Linked DNA regions of Variovorax sp. PBL-E5. The protein of the gene in region 1 interacts with the protein of each later gene in a pairwise test. Links are inferred from orthologs where the notes say so. Each region holds a gene or a part of one and is shown in the gene's direction. Other genes may lie near its edges.

Region 1 (12,854 bases):
CCCTTCCTGCTGGAGATGAACACCTCGCCCGGCATGACCACCCATTCGCTGGTGCCGATGTCGGCCCGCGCGGCGGGCATCGCCTACGAAGACCTGTGCCTGCGCGTGCTGGCCTCGGCCACGCTCGATTCGAAGGCGGAGGTCTGATGACCGACAGCATCCCCGTGCCCTTCGACGTCAAGCTCATGAACGCGACCGCGGCGCTGGTGTTCGCGTCGTTCGTGCTCGTGCTGCTGGCCGCGGGCGCGTGGTGGGTGCTGCGCCAGCCCTTCTTTCCGATCGCCGGCATCAAGGTCGACGGCGACATCACGCACAACAACGCCGTCACCCTGCGCGCCAACGTGACGCCGCAGCTGTCGGGCAATTTCTTCACCATCGACCTGACGCGCGCGCGCACCGCTTTCGAGTCGGTGCCCTGGGTGCGCAAGGCGGTGGTGCGGCGCGAGTTTCCGAACAAGCTGCGCGCGACGCTGACCGAGCAGGTGCCGGTCGCGCACTGGGGCGACGACGCCGACTCGAAGCTGATCAACGGCTTCGGCGAGGTGTTCGAGGCCAACGTGGCCGAGGTCGACGACGACCTGCCGCGCCTGGACGGGCCGATCGAGCAGGCCGGCCAGGTGCTGGGCATGTACCGCGTGCTGCAGCCGCTGTTCCAGCCCTACGACCTGACGATCGACGATCTCTCGCTGTCGAGCCGCGGCAGCTGGCGCGTCGTGCTGGAGACCGGTGCGGTGATCGAACTCGGCCGCGGGTCGGGCGATGAAGTGGTGGCCCGTACGCAGCGTTTCCTGCGCACGGTGACGCCGGTGGCAAGCCGCTACGGGCGCACGCTCGCCGCGGTGGAGGGCGCCGATCTGCGGCACAACGATGGCTACGCATTGCGCTTGCACGGCGTGACCACGGTCGCACCGGACGCGAAGAAGAAATAGCGAACAGAGGAAGTTTCATGTCCAAGGAATACAAAGACCTGGTTGTCGGCCTCGACATCGGTACCGCCAAGGTGATGGCGGTGGTGGCCGAGGTGCTGCCCAACGGCGAGCTCAAGCTCGCCGGCCTCGGCATCGCGCCCAGCAACGGGCTCAAGCGCGGCGTGGTGGTGAACATCGACGCCACGGTGCAGAGCATCCAGCAGGCGCTCAAGGAAGCGGAGCTGATGGCCGACTGCAAGATCGGCCGCGTCTACACCGGCATCACCGGCAGCCACATCCGCGGCATCAACTCGAGCGGCATGGTGGCGGTCAAGGACAAGGAAGTCACGCAGGCCGACGTGGCCCGCGTGGTGGAGACGGCGCGTGCCATCAACATCTCCAGCGACCAGCGGCTGCTCCTGGTCGAGCCGCAGGAATTCGTGATCGACGGCCAGGACGTCAAGGAGCCGATCGGCATGAGCGGCATGCGGCTCGAAGCCAAGGTGCACATCGTGACCGGTGCACAGAGCGCGGCCGAGAACATCATCAAGTGCGTGCGCCGCTGCGGCCTCGAGGTCGACCAGCTGATGCTCAACCCGCTGGCCTCCAGCCTCGCGGTGCTGACCGAGGACGAGCGCGAGCTCGGCGTGGTGCTGGTCGACATCGGCGCCGGCACCACCGACGTCGCGATCTTCACCAACGGCGCGATCCGCCACACCGCGGTGATCCCGATCGCCGGCGACCTGATCACCAGCGACATCGCGATGGCGCTGCGCACGCCGACCAAGGACGCCGAGGACATCAAGGTCGAGAACGGCTACGCCAAGCAGCTGCTGGCCGACCCCGAGACCCAGGTCGAGGTGCCGGGCCTCGGCGACCGCGGCCCGCGCATGCTGAGCAAGCAGGCGCTGGCCGGCGTGATCGAGCCGCGCGTCGAGGAGATCTTCTCGCTGGTGCAGCAGGTGGTGCGCGAGTCGGGCTACGAAGAGGTGCTGTCCTCGGGCGTGGTGCTGACCGGCGGCAGCGCGGTGATGCCCGGGATGATCGAGCTCGGCGAGGACATCTTCCTCAAGCCGGTGCGCCGAGGGATTCCGAAGTATTCGAGCGCGCTGTCCGACATGGTCGCGCAGCCGCGCGCCGCGACCGTGATGGGGCTGCTCGAGGAAGCGCGCTATGCGCGGCTGCGCGGCTTCAAGGTCGCGCAGAAGAACGGCTCGGTCAAAACCGCGTTTGGCCGCTTCAAGGATTTCATCGTGGGGAATTTCTGATCATGAACTTCTACCCACTCTGGCTGGCGCGCGGAAGTCCGCAACGGCATTTCAACGAGCGATGGCGACGAACCGGGCCACCATCCTGAGAATCCTTCCGGTTACTAGAAGAACATTCAATTCATATACACGGCAACTGCAAATTTAGGAGTCAGAAAATGGCCATCGAAATGATCGAAGTCGAAGAATTCAACCAGGGCACGCAGATCAAGGTGATCGGCGTCGGCGGCGGCGGCGGCAACGCGGTCGCGCACATGATCGAGCGCAGGGTGCAGGGCGTGGAGTTCGTCTGCGCCAACACCGACGCGCAGGCGCTCAACCGCAGCAACGCGCACAAGACCATCCAGCTCGGCCTCACGGGCCGCGGCGCAGGCAGCAAGCCCGAGATCGGCCGCGAGGCCGCCGAGGTCGCGGTGGACGACATCCGCGGCGCCATCCAGGGCGCGCACATGCTGTTCATCACCGCCGGCATGGGCGGCGGCACCGGCACCGGCGCGGCGCCGGTGATCGCGCGCGTGGCCAAGGAGATGGGCATCCTCACCGTCGGCGTGGTGACCAAGCCCTTCGACTGGGAAGGCGGCAAGCGCATGACCAATGCCGATGCCGGCCTGGCCGAGCTCGAAGCCAACGTCGATTCGCTGATCGTGATCCTGAACGAGAAGCTGCTCGAAGTGCTGGGCGACGAGGTCACGCAGGACGAGGCCTTTGCGCATGCCAACGACGTGCTCAAGAATGCCGTCGGCGGCATCGCCGAGATCATCAACGAGTACGGCAACGTCAACGTCGACTTCGAGGACGTGCGCACCGTGATGGGCGAGCCCGGCAAGGCCATGATGGGCACGGCCGCGGCCAGCGGCCCGGACCGCGCGCGCATCGCCGCCGAGCAGGCCGTGGCCTGCCCGCTGCTCGAAGGCATCGACCTCTCGGGCGCCAAGGGCGTGCTGGTGCTGGTGACGGCGTCGAAGGGTTCGCTCAAGCTGAGCGAATCGAAGCTGGCGATGAACACCATCCGCGCCTACGCTTCGCCCGATGCGCATGTGATCTACGGCGCGGCCTACGACGAAAGCCTCGGCGACGAAATGCGCGTGACCGTGGTCGCGACCGGCCTCTCGCGCCAGGACGCGCGCCGCCAGGCCCCGACGCTGGAGGTGATCCGCACCGGCACGGACAACATTCCGTTCCACGTGCCGACGCTGGGCGGCGGCGCGCATCCGAGCGGCCAGCCCAACTACGAAGGCATGGCGGTGCCCAGCGTGTGGCGCACCAACCGCACGATGGCCGCGGCCAAGGTGGATGCACTGTCGTCGGGTGGCATGGACGACTTCGAGATCCCGGCCTTCCTGCGCAGGCAGGCGGATTGAGCACGCCCGGGCGGATATGGCGGCTATCGCGGACATAGCGAGGCGGACGGTACGCCGGACACCTCGCGCTCCTAAAATCGGTGCCGTGCTTGCCCAACGAACCCTCAAATCCATCACCCGCGCCGTCGGCGTGGGCCTGCACAGCGGCCAGCGGGTCGACCTGACGCTGCGGCCGGCGCCGGTCGATTTCGGCATCGTGTTCCGCCGCGTCGATCTGCCCGAGCCGGTGTCGATCGCGATGACGGCCGAGGCGGTGACCGACACGCGGCTCGCGTCGACCGTGTCATCGGGCGGCGCCAAGGTGCAGACCGTCGAGCACCTGATGTCGGCCTGCGCCGGCCTGGGCATCGACAACCTGCAGATCGACATCACGGCCGACGAGGTGCCGATCCTCGACGGCTCGGCATCGTCCTTCGTGTTCCTGCTGCAAAGCGCGGGCATCGAGCTGCAGAAGGCCGCGCGCCGCTTCATCCGCGTCACGCGGCCGGTCGAGGTGCGCGAAGGCGAGGGCGCCGAGGGCAAGTGGGCGCGCCTTGCGCCTTACCACGGCTACAAGCTCAGCTTCGAGATCGACTTCGACCACCGCGTGGTCAATTCGACCGGCCAGCGCGTCGAGTTCGACCTCGGCAGCGGCTCCTACAGCCGCGACATCGCGCGCGCGCGCACCTTCGGCTTCACCAAGGAGGTCGAGTACATGCGCTCGAAGGGGCTCGCGCTCGGCGGCGGGCTCGACAACGCGATCGTGATGGACGATACCAAGGTGCTCAATGCAGGCGGGCTGCGCTACGACGACGAGTTCGTCAAGCACAAGATCCTCGATGCGATGGGTGATCTCTACGTGATCGGCCGGCCGCTGCTGGCCGCCTACAGCGCCTACCGTTCCGGTCACGCGCTCAACAACAAGCTGCTGCGCGAGTTGCTGGCGCACGAAGACGCCTACGAGATCGTGACCTTCGACGACGAGAAGCGCGCGCCGGTCGGCTTCGCCGAAGTCGCGCGGGCCTGGTAGGCACGCCGGTCGATGCTGCTGTTCCGCTGGGCCGTCCTGCTGCTGTTGCTGGTGGCGGGAGCTTCGTTCGCGTTCTATGCGGGGACGGGGCGGGTCAAGTACCGGCGCTTCGGGTGGGTTGTGCTGAAGTGGACGCTGCTGGCGGCGTTCGGGTTCTTTGCGGTCCTGATCGCGGAACGGGTGGTCTGAGCACCGCATCCGTACCGAATGGTATCCTTACGTCTTCGTAAGGAATGTTGATGCAGACCACCTTGACATCCAAAGGCCAGATGACGCTGCCGAGCGCCGCGAGGACACGGCTTGGGCTGGAAGCTGGCGATCGATTGCTGGTGACCGTCGTCGACGACGACACCATCATCCTGAAGCGGCCGTCACCAAAGCCGGTCAAGGCACTCAGGGGCCTTCTGGCGCGACCCCGGCGGGCTCTGACCGTCGAAGAAATGGACGCTGGCGTGGCGGCACACCTCAAGGAAAAGCACGGATCCAGGTCAGCGAAGTGATAGCGCTGGACACCAACATCCTGGTGAAGCTTCTCACCAACGACGACGCCCGTCAGGCCGCCAAGGCAGAAAGCTGGTTGCGAGACAACGCGAGTGCGCGGGTGCCTGCCTATGTCGATCACATCGTGCTGTGCGAGTTGGCCTGGGTGCTGGAGCGCAGCTATGGCTACGAACGGGAATCGGTGCATCAGGCATTGAGTGCATTGATGGAACAGGATCAGCTCAAGGTCGAATCCCCGGGCGCAGTCAGACAGGCACTTGGACTTTACGAGGCCGGGCCTGCCGATTTCTCGGACTATCTGCTGGCAGTGCGTGCGCAAATCGCGGGCTACGCCCCGGTGCTGACGCTGGACAAGAAGGCGGCGAAGACGCCAACTCATCGGTTGTTGCGTTGAGGCGCTCGAATCGCCGCCCGTGCCGTCTCACCGCGTACGCCCCTGCCGGTACACGCCGTTGGTGCTGCGCCCCAGCGTCGTCGCCTGGCTGAGCCGCGCCATCGAGGCACCCACGTGCGCATGCGTGATCGCGATGCCGAGCGCGTCGGCCGCGTCGCTGCCCGGCACGCCTGGCAGGTGCAGCAGGCGCTTGACCATCTCCTGCACCTGCGCCTTCGCGGCGCGGCCGTGGCCGGCGACGGCCTGCTTCATCTGCAGCGCGGTGTATTCGGCGACCGTGAGATTGCTCGTGACCAGCGCCGTCAGGCAGGCGCCGCGCGCCTGGCCGAGCAGCAGCGTCGATTGCGGATTGACGTTGACGAACACGATCTCCACCGCCGCCGCATCGGGCTTGTAGCGCTCTGCGATCTCGCCGATGCCATCGAACAGTACCTTGAGTCGCGCAGGCAATTCGCCGGTGCCGAGGTGGCGGGTGGTGATCGTGCCGCTGGCGACATAGCGCAGCGCATGGCCGTCGACATCGACCACGCCGAAGCCGGTGGTTTGCAGGCCAGGATCAATCCCTAGTATTCGCACGGCGTCATTTCCCCGGCCGAATGCGGGGAACACCGCGGAACCGGCTTTGCCGGGCCGCTGGTGTTGCCCCCGGTGAGGGGATGGGCGGCCACACGAAGTGGGCAAGCCTGGGGGTGTGCAACTTCATACGCCGAAGTACCAGCGCACCGAGTGGAAGAAGATCGGCGCCGCGAAGCACAGCGCATCGACGCGGTCCAGCAGCCCGTTGGCGCCCGTGATGCCGACGCCGCGCTGGCCCCAGTTGGGAATGCCGCGGTCGCGCTTCAGCGCCTTCATCACCAGGTGCCCCATCGAGCCCGCGACGCAGGCGATCAGCGACATCGCCAGCGCCTGGCCGAAGCCGAAGGGCGTGATGAACGAGAACAGTGCGCCGACCAGGCTCGCGATCACCATGCCGATCGCCCAGCTGGTCCAGTTGAAGCTGCGGCTCACGTGCGGCGCGAAGGGCGCTTGCCGAAAAAGGCGCTGCCAGATCGCGTCGAGGCCGCGCGCCGGTTGCTCGGGCGCTGCGGGCTCGGCGCCGTCGGTCGGCAGTGTCGTGCGCCGTGATATCAAGTGCTGGGTCAGCATGCAGGTCTGCACCACGAACACCAGGAAGAACACGAGGAAGGCGCTCTTGCCTTCATAGCCCGGAAAGGACAGCAGCAGCAGCGCCGGCACATGGCTCATGCCGTAGACGCAGACCATGATGCCCCACTGCAGCTTGGCATTGCGTTCGAGAAACTGGTTCGGGTCATCGGCCAGTGCGCTCACGACCGGGATCGCAAGAAAGGCATAGACCGGAATGAACACGGTGAACAGGTCGAAGCGCGCCGTCGCAACCAGCCAGAACTGGATCGGCAGCACCACGAAGAAAGCCAGGATCAGGCTGCGGTGATCGCCGCGCCGCGTCGGCGACAGCGTGATGAACTCGCGCAGCGCGAAGAATGCGATGAGTGCGAACAGCACGGTCGCGACCGTTTCGCCGAGCGCCCAGCCGATCCAGAACACCACCACCATGAACCAGCTGGTGCGAAGCAGGGCGCGAAAGTGCAGCAGCTCGGCCTGCCACAGTGCATCGTGCCGCGGATTGCGGCGCTCCTTGAAGGTCAGCAGGAAGGCGATGGTGCTGACCGTCACCAGCAGGCCGAAGACGATCAGGAACAGCGCTGCGACCTGGTGCGTCGGCGTGAGATGGCGCAGGTAGTCGTTCATCCGGGCCTACACGTAGCGCAGTGCGATCACCGCGTCGCGCGCGCGGTCCAGGAAGGGGCGGCGCTCTTCGCCCGGCTCGACGCGGATCGGCGCGCCGAAGGTGACCGAGCACAGGATCGGCACCGGCACGATCTCCCCCTTGGGCATCACGCGCTGCACGTTGTCGATCCAGGCCGGCACCAGCACCACCTCGGGAAACAGCGTGGCCAGCGTGAACAGGCCTGACTTGAATTTCTGCGGCTCGCCGGTGTGGCCGCGGGTGCCCTCGGGGAAGATGATGATCGAGTCGCCGCTTCGCAGCGCCTCGACCAGCGGTTCGAGCGGATCGGGGCCCGGCGCTGCGGGAGGCTCGATCGGTGCGGTCGATGCCGCAGCGCCGCGCTCCACGTACACCGCGTTGAACACCTCGGTCGTGATCCAGCGCTTGAACGGCGTGTTGGCCCAGTAGTCGCGCGCCGCGATCGGGCGGGTGATGCTGCGCAGCTCCTCGGGCAGCGCGGCCCAGATCATCACCAGGTCGACATGGCTCTGGTGGTTGGCGAAGTAGATCCGCTGTTCGGCCTTGGGCGGGCAGCCGTACCAGCGCGCCTGCGCACCGGTCAGCAACCGGATCGCCCCCAGCAACAACCATCCCATGAGCTTCGCCAACATGCGCGCGATGATACGGGGCGATGCCTCAGGGCAGTTCGGCGGCCGGCATGCGCGCGACGATGGTGGCCGATCGATGGGCCAGGTAGGCGGAGCCGGGATGGTGCTCGAAGAACTTGGGGCTCGGCAGCATCACCGCGAGCCGTGCCGCTTCGGCGGCGCTCAGGCGCGAGGCCGGCTTCCGGAAATAGCGCTCGGCCGCGGCCTCGGCGCCGAACACGCCTTCGCCCCACTCGACGTTGTTGAGATAGATCTCGAGGATGCGCTCTTTGCTCAGCATGATCTCGAGCGTGGTGGCGAGCACCAGCTCCTGGCCCTTGCGCAGCAGCGTGCGCTCACCGGAGAGCAGCAGGTTCTTGGCCAGTTGCTGGGTGATGGTCGAGCCGCCGCGCAGCTGCGGCGGGCGTGGTTCCTTGCCGCGTGCGCGCATCTGGGCAGCGCGCCGCGCGGCGATCTCCTCGGCACGGGCGTTGCGCTGGCGCGCGCGCTCGATGGCTTCCCATTCGACGCCCTGGTGGTAGATGAATTCGCTGTCCTCGCTCGCGATCACGGCGCGCTTGAGGTTGTCCGAGATCTGCGCATAAGGCACCCAGCGCTGCTGCCAGTCGCGATCGCCATTGCCGCGCCCCTGCGTGGCGATCAGCCACGCTTCGGAGCGCTGGAAGGCGGTCGATTGCGGATCGATGGCCGCCATCGTCGCGATGCGCAGCACGAAGAAGAGTTCGAGCGCGAGGCCCGCGATCAGCAGGCACAGCAGCCAGCGAAGGATCGCCTTCACGCCGAGTCGACGATGGTGCGCAGTTCGGCCAGCACCTGCGCGGACGGCGGCCGCACGCCGCGCCAGGTCGCGAAGGCTTGCGCGGCCTGCTCGATCAGCATGCCGAGGCCGTCGCGCGGCACGGCGCCGTTCTCGCGCGCCCACTGCATGAAGCCGGCGGCGGCCGGCCCGTACATCATGTCGATCGCCAGTGCGCCGGGCGCGAGCACGCCGGCCGCGACCGGCACCTCGCCGCCCGCCAGGCTGGAAGCGGTGGCGTTGACCACCACGCCGAAGCGGCCCGGCACCGTGTCGAGCGCCTGCGCCTCGAGCACGACGTGGTGCTGTAGCGCGAGCGGCGCATGGCGCTGCACCAGTGCGATCGCGCGGGCGAGCGTGCGGTTGGCGACCACCAGCCGGCGTGGCCCGGCTTCGAGCAGCGGGCCCAGCACGCCGGCCGCGGCGCCGCCGGCGCCGAGCAGCAGCACGTCGCCGCCCGCGAGCGCCACGCCCGCATGGACCGTGATGTCGTGGACCAGCCCGACGCCGTCGCTGTTGTCGCCGTGGATGCCGTCCTCGCGGAAACTCAGCACGTTGACCGCCTGCGCCAGCGCGGCGCGCGGACTGAGGTGCTGCGCCAGCGCGGCTGCATCGAACTTGAAGGGCACGGTGACGTTGCAGCCGCGCGCCGTGCCTTCGGTCTCGTCGGCGCGGAATGCGGCCACGCCGCCGGCAAAGCCGCCGAGCGCGACCAGGCGGCGGCCGTAGCGCATCGTCTGTCCGGTGAGTTCGGCGAAGCGCGCATGAATCCAGGGCGAGCGGCTGTGCTCGACCGGGTTGCCCATCACACAGTACTGATCCATGGTCATTGGTGCCCCCACGCTCGGCACTTCGTGTCCTCGCTGCCCCCCGAGGGGGCGCGAGCTTGCTTGGGGCTGCCCGGCGCTGCGCTCATTGCTTCGACGAGAGCTGCGTCTCGAGCGTCTCGTCGTGGGTGAACTTGAAGCGCCTGAGCAGCACGATCTGATCGGTCTGCCGGCGCATCGCGTCGGTGAACTTGCCGAAGTTGCCGATGCTGCGAACGATCGCCTGGGCGCGCCGGTCCAGCACCCGATCCCCCGAGCTTTCGGCGATGTCGGTGCCAAGGATCGAGCCGTCGAAGTTGACCGTGATCATCATGGCGAGTTCGCCATAGAGCTTCTTGCCGGCGATCTCCGGGAAGTTCTCGGTGCCGCGCACTTCGATGCGTCGACTCAGCGCATCGACGTACGCCGCATAGGCGGCCTCGCGGGTGGCGGGGCTGAGGTAGTGCTTGCGCGGCCGGGCATTCTCTTCGTTGACGCGGCGCTCAATCGCGGCCAGCAGTTCGACCAGTTGGCGCCGTTTCTCCTCGCGCGCAGCCGCCTCGTTCGGGTTGCCCTGCGTGCGCGGATCCGGCACCGGCATCTCGGCGAGCTGCCGCTTGATCTGGGCCAGCATCATCATTTGCTGCGCCTGCATGGCTTCGATTTGGCGCTGCGCTTCGTCCGTCGAGTCACCGACCGCGGTGAAAGTGGAAGGCGGCAGCGGACTGGTCGCGAAGCCCTTGTCGAGATCGCCGCCGCCGGCCAGCGAAGCCTGCGCGATGGCGCGAGCCTTGTCGGGCCGCTCGTCGCTCTTGGCATTGACGAGGATCACCTCGAGCGGCGTTTCCTTGAAGACGCGGTTGAAGGATTCGGGATCGATGAAGCGCACCGAGAGCAGCACCGCATGCGCCAGGACCGACAGGCCGAGCGCAATCTGCAGCGTGCTCAGGTCGCGCAGGTTCATGCAGGCGCGCTTTCCGGTGCGGCCGCCTCGCTGTCGGCGAGGTCGACCGCGATCGCAATGGGACCGGCGACTTCTTCGTCGTCGCCGCTTTCGTCCTCGGCCGCGACTTGCGCCGGCGCGGTGTCGAGGCGCTCGACGACCGTGCCGTGGATGTCGAGCGCGATCTCGTCGATGTCGCCGAGCTTGACGCGCACGCGGGCGCCGCGCATCAGCCCCTGCGTGCCCGTGACCGGGAACACCAGCGGCAGCGTGTCGGCCCGCACCAGGGCGCCGTTCGGCAGGTCCTTGATCAAGGTCGCGTCGAGTTCGGTGATGGCCTGCTGCCGCAGGTATTCGAGCGTCCAGAAGCGTTCCATGCCGCCCTGGTGCGCGTTGTAGGTCGCGTAGGTGGCGTCGAAGCCCGAGAGGATGGAGAACAGCTCGGCGTCCTTCGGCTTGAACGGCGCCGCGAGCGCGGCGGTCTTGCCGTGGCGCGCCGCGGCGATGATCTGCCACTGGTTCACGAGGTCGGTGTAGCGGCGCAGCGGCGAAGTGCTCCACGCATAGCTCTTCACGCCGAGGCCGGCATGCGGCAAGGCCCGCGTGCCCATGCGCACCTTGATGCCCGGCGCCAGGCTGGCCTGGCTGCGGTAGAGGCCGGGCACACCGAGCTCGCCGAGCCAGCCACCCCAGCTGCTGTTGGCCAGGATCATCGCTTCGGAGACGATCAGGTCGAGCGGCGCACCGCGCTGGCGGGTGCTGATCTGGACCTGCTCGTTGCCGGTGGGCTCGCCGTCGTTGCCGACCAGGCGGAAGTTGTAGTCGGGCCGGTTGAAGTTCTCGGGCTTGCCGCGCACCACCTCGCGCTGCGCCTTCAGATGCTTTGCGAGGCGCAACAGGAAGGACAGCGGTTCGCGCAGCCGCCGTGCGGCTTCGGGCGCGTCGCTGTCGGCCACCGAGGCATCCTCGAGCCAGGGCTGCGTGACGAAGCCGTCGAGCTGGTCATGGCGCAGGTTGGCGACGATCGGCACGCGCTCCAGCCTGGTCTCGGTGGATTTCAGTTCCAGCGTGGCCGCGTCGAAGCTCGCGTAAAGCGAGACGGCGGGGCAGTCGCGCCCTTCCTGCAGGGTGTAGGTCTCGACCACCTCGTCGGGCAGCATCGTGATCTTGTGGCCTGGCATGTAGACGGTCGACATGCGCGCACGCGCCACCTGGTCGATCGGGCTGCCCGGCACCAGCGCCAGTCCGGGCGCCGCGATGTGGACGCCGACGACCACCGTGTCCTGCCCCAGGCCGCGGACCGAGAGCGCGTCGTCGATCTCGGTGGTCTGCGAATCGTCGATCGAGAAGGCCTGCACGTCGGCGAGCGGCAGGTCATCGGTGATGGCCGGCGCGCTGAGGGCCGGAAAGCCGGTGCCCTTGGGAAAGTTCTCGAACAGGAAGCGGCGCCAGTGGAACTGGTAGGCCGAGTCGATTGCGCCGGCGCGCTGCAGCAGATCGAGCGGTGGCCGCTGCGTGGCGCGGGCCGCTTCGACCACGGCCTTGTATTCGGGCGCGTTCTTGTCGGGGCGGAACAGGATCTTGTAGAGCTGCTCGCGCACCGGCGCCGGGCAGATGCCGTCGGCCAGTTCGGCCGCCCACTGCGTGATCTGCGCCTGGACGGCTTTCTTCTTTTCGATCGCGGCCAGGGCCTGCTGCACGATTTCGGCCGGCGCCTTCTTGAAGCGCCCCTTGCCGGCACGGCGGAAGTAGTGCGGCGCCTCGAACAGCGCCAGCAGCGCTGCGGCCTGCTGCGTCAGCGTGGGATGGGCCTGGAAGTAGTCGACCGCCAGTTCGCCGAAGCCGAACTCGCCTTCGGGCGCGAATTCCCAGGCCAGGTCCAGATCCATCGCGGCCGCGAGTTCACGGGCTTCGGTGATCAGCGCGGCCGGTGCCGGCTTCTCGAAGCGCAGCACGATGTGGGCGCTCTTGACCTTGACGCGCTTGCCGCTGTCGAGCTCGACCTGCGCCGAGGCCTCCGCTTCCGACAGGATGCGGCCGCCGAGGTATTTGCCGGCTTCTTCGAACAATACAAACATGGGTTGGATTGTCCCATGAGCCTTTGCTCACCCCCAGGCTTCGCGCACTTCGTGTCGCTACGCCAACCCCCTGCCGGGGGCAACACCAGCGGCCCGGCGGAGCCGGTTCCGCGGTGTTTCTGGCCCTTCGCCGCTAGCGCAGGTCCAGAAATGCGATGACGTCGTCGAGGTGATGGCGCTCGAAGTCGGACAGCGCATGGTCGCCGCCTTCGAGCAGCTTGACGCGGCTGCCGGGGTAGCGGGCCGACATCTCGCGCCAGTCCAGCACTTCGTCGCCCTTGGCGACGATCGCGAGGACGCGTTCGGGCCGGGTCAGCGGGCCGACGTCGAGGGTGCGCAACTGGTCGATGTACTCGGGGCGGAAATAAAAGT
Region 2 (5,441 bases), 290 kb from region 1 along the record:
CGCGCAGTTGCCCTTGCTCCACATCGCGCTGCCGATCGGCATCTCCTTCTACACCTTCACCCAGATCGCCTTCCTGGTCGACTGCTGGCAGGGCAAGGTGCACGAGCGCAGCTTCGTGCACTACCTGCTCTTCGTCACCTATTTCCCGCATCTGATCGCCGGACCGGTGCTGCACCACGCGCAGATGATGCCGCAGTTCGCGGACGATTCGACCTACCGGCTGGACGCCAACAAGGTCGCCCTGGGCATCGCCATCTTCACCTTCGGCCTGGCCAAGAAGCTGCTGATCGCAGACCCCCTGGGCCAGTACGCGGACCTGATGTTCACCGGCGTGCACAACGGCGTGATGCCGACGGTCTACACCTCGTGGTTCGGTGTCCTGGCCTACACGCTGCAGATCTATTTCGACTTCTCAGGCTACTCGGACATGGCGATCGGCCTGTCGCTGTGCCTGGGCGTGCGCTTGCCGCTCAACTTCAATTCGCCCTACAAGTCGACCAACATCATCGAGTTCTGGCGCCGCTGGCACATCTCGCTGTCGACCTTCCTGCGCGACTACCTCTACGTGCCGCTGGGAGGCAATCGCAAGGGGCCGGGGCGCCGCTACATGAATCTCTTCATCACGATGCTGTTAGGTGGCCTGTGGCACGGCGCCGCCTGGACCTTCGTGCTGTGGGGCGCGCTGCACGGCGCCTTCCTGACCATCAATCACCTGTGGAATGCCAAGGTGCGGCGCAATGCCACGCCGGGCCGGCTGGCGCGCGTGATCGGCTGGCTGGTGACCTTCCTGTGCGTGATGATCGCCTGGGTCGTCTTCCGCGCCGAGAGCATGCATGCGGCGATGGACATCTACAAGGGCATGCTCGGCATGCACGGCGGCCCTTCGCTGGGTGCCTTCCGCGAATTCACCGCGATCCCCTACCGCAAGCCGGAGTTCTTCCAGACGACCCTGGTCGCGCTCTTCATCTGCCTCGCATTGCCGCCCACCATCTCACTGGAACGCTGGGTGCCGCAAGCCCAGGCCCTCGCCGGACGACCGCGCCTGGCCTGGATCTTCACCGCGCTCATGGCGTTCGGTACGGTCTACCTGCTCGGCGCGTGCGTGTCGAAGCTGGGCTCGTACAGCCCGTTCCTCTACTTCCAGTTCTGAGTTCCGACATGACGCCCGCAAAACTCTGGCTGCAGATCTTCCTGTCCGGCTTCGCCGTCATCGTCGCCTTGCTGGCCGTGACGCTGACCACCCCCGTGCCCTATGGCGACCTCAGCCGGATAGGCCTGATGTCGGACCGCGATTTCGGCTGGAAGACCACGCCGCCCCACGTCGATCCCGAATACCTGCGCGCCGTGCCGGTGACCCAGGCGGACATCCTGGTGATCGGCGACAGCTTCTCGATGACCAACCGGTGGCAATCGGTGCTGACCAAGGAAGGCTATCGCGTCACGACGATCTTCTGGGGCCAGCTCGACGAGCGGATCTGCGACGACCTCGACGGCTGGCTCGACCTCGCAGGCTTTCGCGGCAAGCTGGTGATCCTCGAAAGCGTCGAGCGGCTGTTGGCGGGGCGGCTCGACAACACGCAGACGTGCGCGCACATGAGAGTGCCCTTCGACGCCAAGACCAAGCCCTTCATCGAGCCGCCGGCCGAGGTGCCGGGTTTCGCGCTCAACTGGAACGCCAAGCTGAGCTCAGGTTGGCACACCTTCTGGAACACGCGGCGCGCGGAGACAACCGACGACGACAACGCGATCTCGGGCTATTGGACCAAGGCCCGCTCGGTGCCCGATGGCTGCACGATGTTCAGCAACCGGCTCTGCAACAAGGCACTGTTCTTCGGCGAGGACGACGACAACGGCGAACTCACCCCGAAGAACGCCGAGCAGATGCGCTCCATCACGCAGGCGCATCGGAGCCGCTCGATCATGTGGATGGTGATCCCCAACAAGACGACGGTCTATGTCGCCCCGGATCGTTCGAAAGACTTTGTGACAGCGCTGCTGAAGGACGGGCTCGGCCCCGACCTCTTCAGCTTTGCCTTGGACGAGAAAAGAAAAATCCGCGACTTCTTCCTCCCCAATGACACGCACATCTCCATGCAGGGCCAGCTCGTGCTCGGGGCACGCATGCTCGAGGCCGTTCGCAAAATCCTCCCGGCACCGCCAGGCAAGGCTTCTTGAAGCTATCATTCATCACGGACTAAATGCCGCCCCCGCGTGATCCTCTACGAGTACCCCTTCAACGAGCGCATACGAACGTACCTGCGGCTGGAACATCTGTTTCGCCGCCTCGGTGAATTGGTGCCGGCCGACTCGGCCCTCTCGCATCACTACGCGCTCGTCACCATCTTCGAGATCATGGATGTCGCGGCGCGCGCAGACCTCAAGGCCGATGTGCTGCGAGACCTGGACAAGCACAAGAACGTCTTCAACAGCTACCGCGGCAACCCGGCGATTTCCGAGTCGGTGCTCGACCAGGTCGTCGGCCAGCTCGAACGCAACTTCGCGACGCTCAACACCGTGCCCGGCAAGGCGGGGCAGTCGCTGACCGAGAACGAGTGGCTGATGAGCATCCGCAGCCGCGCGGGCATTCCCGGCGGTACCTGCGAATTCGACCTGCCGGCCTACTACGCGTGGCAGAACCGCCGCGCCACCGAGCGCCGCGCCGACCTGGAACGCTGGTCGTCGACGCTCGCGCCCCTGGCCGAGTCAATCTACCTGCTGCTCAAGCTCCTGCGCGACGCCGACGTGCCGTACAAGGTCATCGCAGCCAACGGCCAGTTCCAGCAGACCCTTCCGCAAGGGCGCAGTTTCCAGCTGCTTCGCCTTCGCATCGATCCCCTGCTCGGCCTCATTCCGGAGATCAGCGGCAACCGGCTCATGGTGTCGGTCCGGCTGATGCGGCACGAAGCCGACGACCGCCTGCACCAAAGCACCGATGCGGCGCCGTTCGAACTGACCCTCTGCGCATGAGCGCCGCGCCGGACCGCTCCAAGCAAGCTCGCTCCCGCTTGGCGGGACGGCGCGAAGCACCAAGGGTGCTCCGATGAGCGCCACGAATTCGATCGGCGAGCGCATCGTTCGCTGTCCTGCGTGCGGTGGAGACAGCGTCTATGCGGCCAGCAACCCGTACCGGCCCTTCTGCAGCGCCCGTTGCAAGGGCATCGACCTCGGCGCCTGGGCCAGCGAAGACTTCAGGATGCCCGCGGACGCACCGCCCGACGACGATCCCTTCGGCGACCCCAAGCGTCAATAGTCCTTCGTGGCGGCCAGCCCGCGCTCTTCGGCGAGCCAGCCCAGGACCGGCAGCGCGCCGGGCAGCACCGGCGTCACCTCGAGCGGCAGCTGCTGCCAGCGCATCGACTGGCCTTCGCGCATCTCGAACGCGCCGGCCCATGCCCTGACCTTGCACCAGTGCAGCCGCACCAGCGCGTGGGGATAGTCGTGCTCGGTGATCTTCCAGACCTCGGCGCTGGCGATGGTGATGCCGAGTTCCTCGTGCAGTTCGCGCCGCAGCGCCTGCTCGACCGTCTCGCCGGCCTCGAGCTTGCCGCCCGGAAATTCCCAATAGCCGGCGTAGGGCTTGCCCTCCGGCCGCGTCGACAGCAGCAGCGCGTCGTCGTCACTGCGGATCAGGATGCCGACCGCGACCTCCGTATGTTTGCGCGATGATGTCGTCATGGTGGTGCTCAGACTCGACCCGCATGGTCGCGCGCAAACTGGTACGCGACGCGGCCGCTGCGCGAGCCGCGCTCGAGCGCCCACACCAGCGCTTCGGGGCGAGCGGCCTCGATCGCCGCGGCATCGGCGCCGAAAGACGACAGCCATTGCGCGACGATCGCAAGGTACTCGTTCTGGCTGAAGGGATAGAAGCTGACCCAGAGGCCGAAGCGCTCCGACAGCGAGATCTTCTCCTCGATCACCTCGCCCGGATGGACCTCGCCGTCCTCGGTGTGGGTGTAGCTCAGGTTGTCCTTCATGTACTCGGGCAGCAGGTGGCGCCGGTTGCTGGTCGCGTAGATCAGCACGTTGGGCGTCGCCGCCGCAATCGAGCCGTCGAGGATCGACTTGAGCGCCTTGTAACCCGGCTCGCCCTCGTCGAAGCTCAGGTCGTCGCTGAACACGATGAATTTCTCGGGCCGCTGCGACACCACCTCGACGATGTCCGGCAGGTCGGTCAGTTCGGCCTTGTCGACCTCGATCAGGCGCAGCCCCTGCGCCGCATAGGCGTGCAGGCAGGCGCGAATCAACGACGACTTGCCGGTGCCGCGGGCGCCGGTCAGCAGCACGTTGTTGGCCGGCTTGCCTTCGACGAACTGCCGCGTGTTGCGCTCGATCTTTTCCTTCTGCAGATCGATTTCCTTCAGCGCATCGAGCGACATCGCGGCCACGTGGCGCACCGGCTCCAGCGTGCCATGGCCCGAGCTGCGCCGCCGGTAGCGCCAGGCGATCGAGGCATTCCAGTCGGCGGGCGACGACAGCGGTTGAGGCAGGATCGACTCGATCCGGGTGATGAGCTGTTCGGCGCGCTCGAGCAGGTGTTCAAACTTCTCGTTCACGATCTGTAATCGGCGTTGATGGAGACGTAGTCGTGGCTCAGGTCGCAGGTCCAGACCGTGTCGCTGGCCTCGCCGCGGCCGAGGCCGATGCGCACCGTGATTTCGCTCTGCTTCATCACGCGCTGGCCGTCTTCCTCCCGGTAGGAGGGATTGCGCCCTCCCTGGACGGCCACATGCACGTCGTCGAGGTGCAGGTCGATGCCCGTCTGATCGAGATCGGCGATGCCCGCGTAGCCGACCGCCGCCAGGATCCGCCCCAGGTTCGGGTCGCTCGCATAGAACGCGGTCTTGACCAGCGGCGAATGCGCCACCGCATAGGCCACTTGCCGGCACTCGGCCGCATCGCGTCCGCCTTCGACGCGAACCGTGATGAACTTGGTCGCGCCCTCGCCATCGCGCACGATGGCCTGGGCCAGCTGCCGCGCGACGTTCTGCATCGCTTCGACCAACGCGCGTCCGTCCGTCGAATCGAGCGAGGTGATCACGCCGTGCTGCGCCTTCTGCGTGGCGATGACCACGAAGGAATCGTTGGTCGAGGTGTCGCCATCGATCGTCACGCGGTTGAACGAGGCGTCGGCCAGCGCCTTGGCCAGTGGCTGGATCAGCGAAGCATCGATCTTCGCGTCGGTCGCCATGAAGCCGAGCATGGTCGCCATGTTCGGCCGGATCATGCCGGCGCCCTTGCTGATGCCGGTGATCGTGACGGTCGCGCCGCCGATCTGCACCTGCCGGCTGAAGGCCTTGGGCACGGTGTCGGTGGTCATGATGCCCTCGGCCGCGCGCGCCCAATGATCGGGTGCGGCGTCGGCCAGTGCGGCGGGCAGCCCGGCCTCGATCCGGTCGATCGGCAGCGGCTCCATGATCACGCCGGTGGAGAAGGGCAGGATC

The links.
Region 2: the proteins of ftsZ (region 1) and zapD interact in binary tests that used the Escherichia coli proteins (3 or more experiments, as listed by UniProt). The link is inferred for Variovorax sp. PBL-E5 from one-to-one orthologs.

The regions. Positions count from the first base shown.
Region 1 is NZ_LR594671.1:907,641-920,494, forward strand. Bases 1,535-4,435 are described here. They hold ftsZ (cell division protein FtsZ), read left to right. Parts: upstream 1,535-2,334; coding sequence 2,335-3,537; downstream 3,538-4,435. Other genes in these bases: ftsA (cell division protein FtsA), read left to right, coding at 1,535-2,176; lpxC (UDP-3-O-acyl-N-acetylglucosamine deacetylase), read left to right, coding at 3,623-4,435. In the rest of the region: WDLP6_RS04440 (D-alanine--D-alanine ligase), read left to right, coding at 1-147; WDLP6_RS04445 (cell division protein FtsQ/DivIB), read left to right, coding at 147-929; more of ftsA, read left to right, coding at 947-1,534; more of lpxC, read left to right, coding at 4,436-4,546; WDLP6_RS04465 (hypothetical protein), read left to right, coding at 4,559-4,735; WDLP6_RS04470 (AbrB/MazE/SpoVT family DNA-binding domain-containing protein), read left to right, coding at 4,786-5,046; WDLP6_RS04475 (PIN domain-containing protein), read left to right, coding at 5,043-5,441; crossover junction endodeoxyribonuclease RuvC, read right to left, coding at 5,469-6,017; WDLP6_RS04485 (phosphatidate cytidylyltransferase), read right to left, coding at 6,141-7,211; WDLP6_RS04490 (lysophospholipid acyltransferase family protein), read right to left, coding at 7,218-7,862; WDLP6_RS04495 (transglycosylase domain-containing protein), read right to left, coding at 7,888-8,637; aroE (shikimate dehydrogenase), read right to left, coding at 8,634-9,479; WDLP6_RS04505 (energy transducer TonB), read right to left, coding at 9,568-10,425; WDLP6_RS04510 (ribonuclease catalytic domain-containing protein), read right to left, coding at 10,422-12,482; WDLP6_RS04515 (YqiA/YcfP family alpha/beta fold hydrolase), read right to left, coding at 12,616-12,854. UniProt on the Escherichia coli protein: Essential cell division protein that forms a contractile ring structure (Z ring) at the future cell division site. The regulation of the ring assembly controls the timing and the location of cell division.
Region 2 is NZ_LR594671.1:1,199,788-1,205,228, reverse strand. Bases 1,177-4,089 are described here. They hold zapD (cell division protein ZapD), read left to right. Parts: upstream 1,177-2,211; coding sequence 2,212-2,967; downstream 2,968-4,089. Other genes in these bases: WDLP6_RS05805 (ATP-binding protein), read right to left, coding at 3,684-4,089; WDLP6_RS05810 (NUDIX domain-containing protein), read right to left, coding at 3,244-3,675; WDLP6_RS05815 (DNA gyrase inhibitor YacG), read left to right, coding at 3,041-3,250; WDLP6_RS05825 (hypothetical protein), read left to right, coding at 1,177-2,175. Also shown: WDLP6_RS05830 (MBOAT family O-acyltransferase), read left to right, coding at 1-1,150; more of WDLP6_RS05825, read left to right, coding at 1,159-1,176; more of WDLP6_RS05805, read right to left, coding at 4,090-4,553; bifunctional glutamate N-acetyltransferase/amino-acid acetyltransferase ArgJ, read right to left, coding at 4,550-5,441. UniProt on the Escherichia coli protein: Cell division factor that enhances FtsZ-ring assembly. Directly interacts with FtsZ and promotes bundling of FtsZ protofilaments, with a reduction in FtsZ GTPase activity.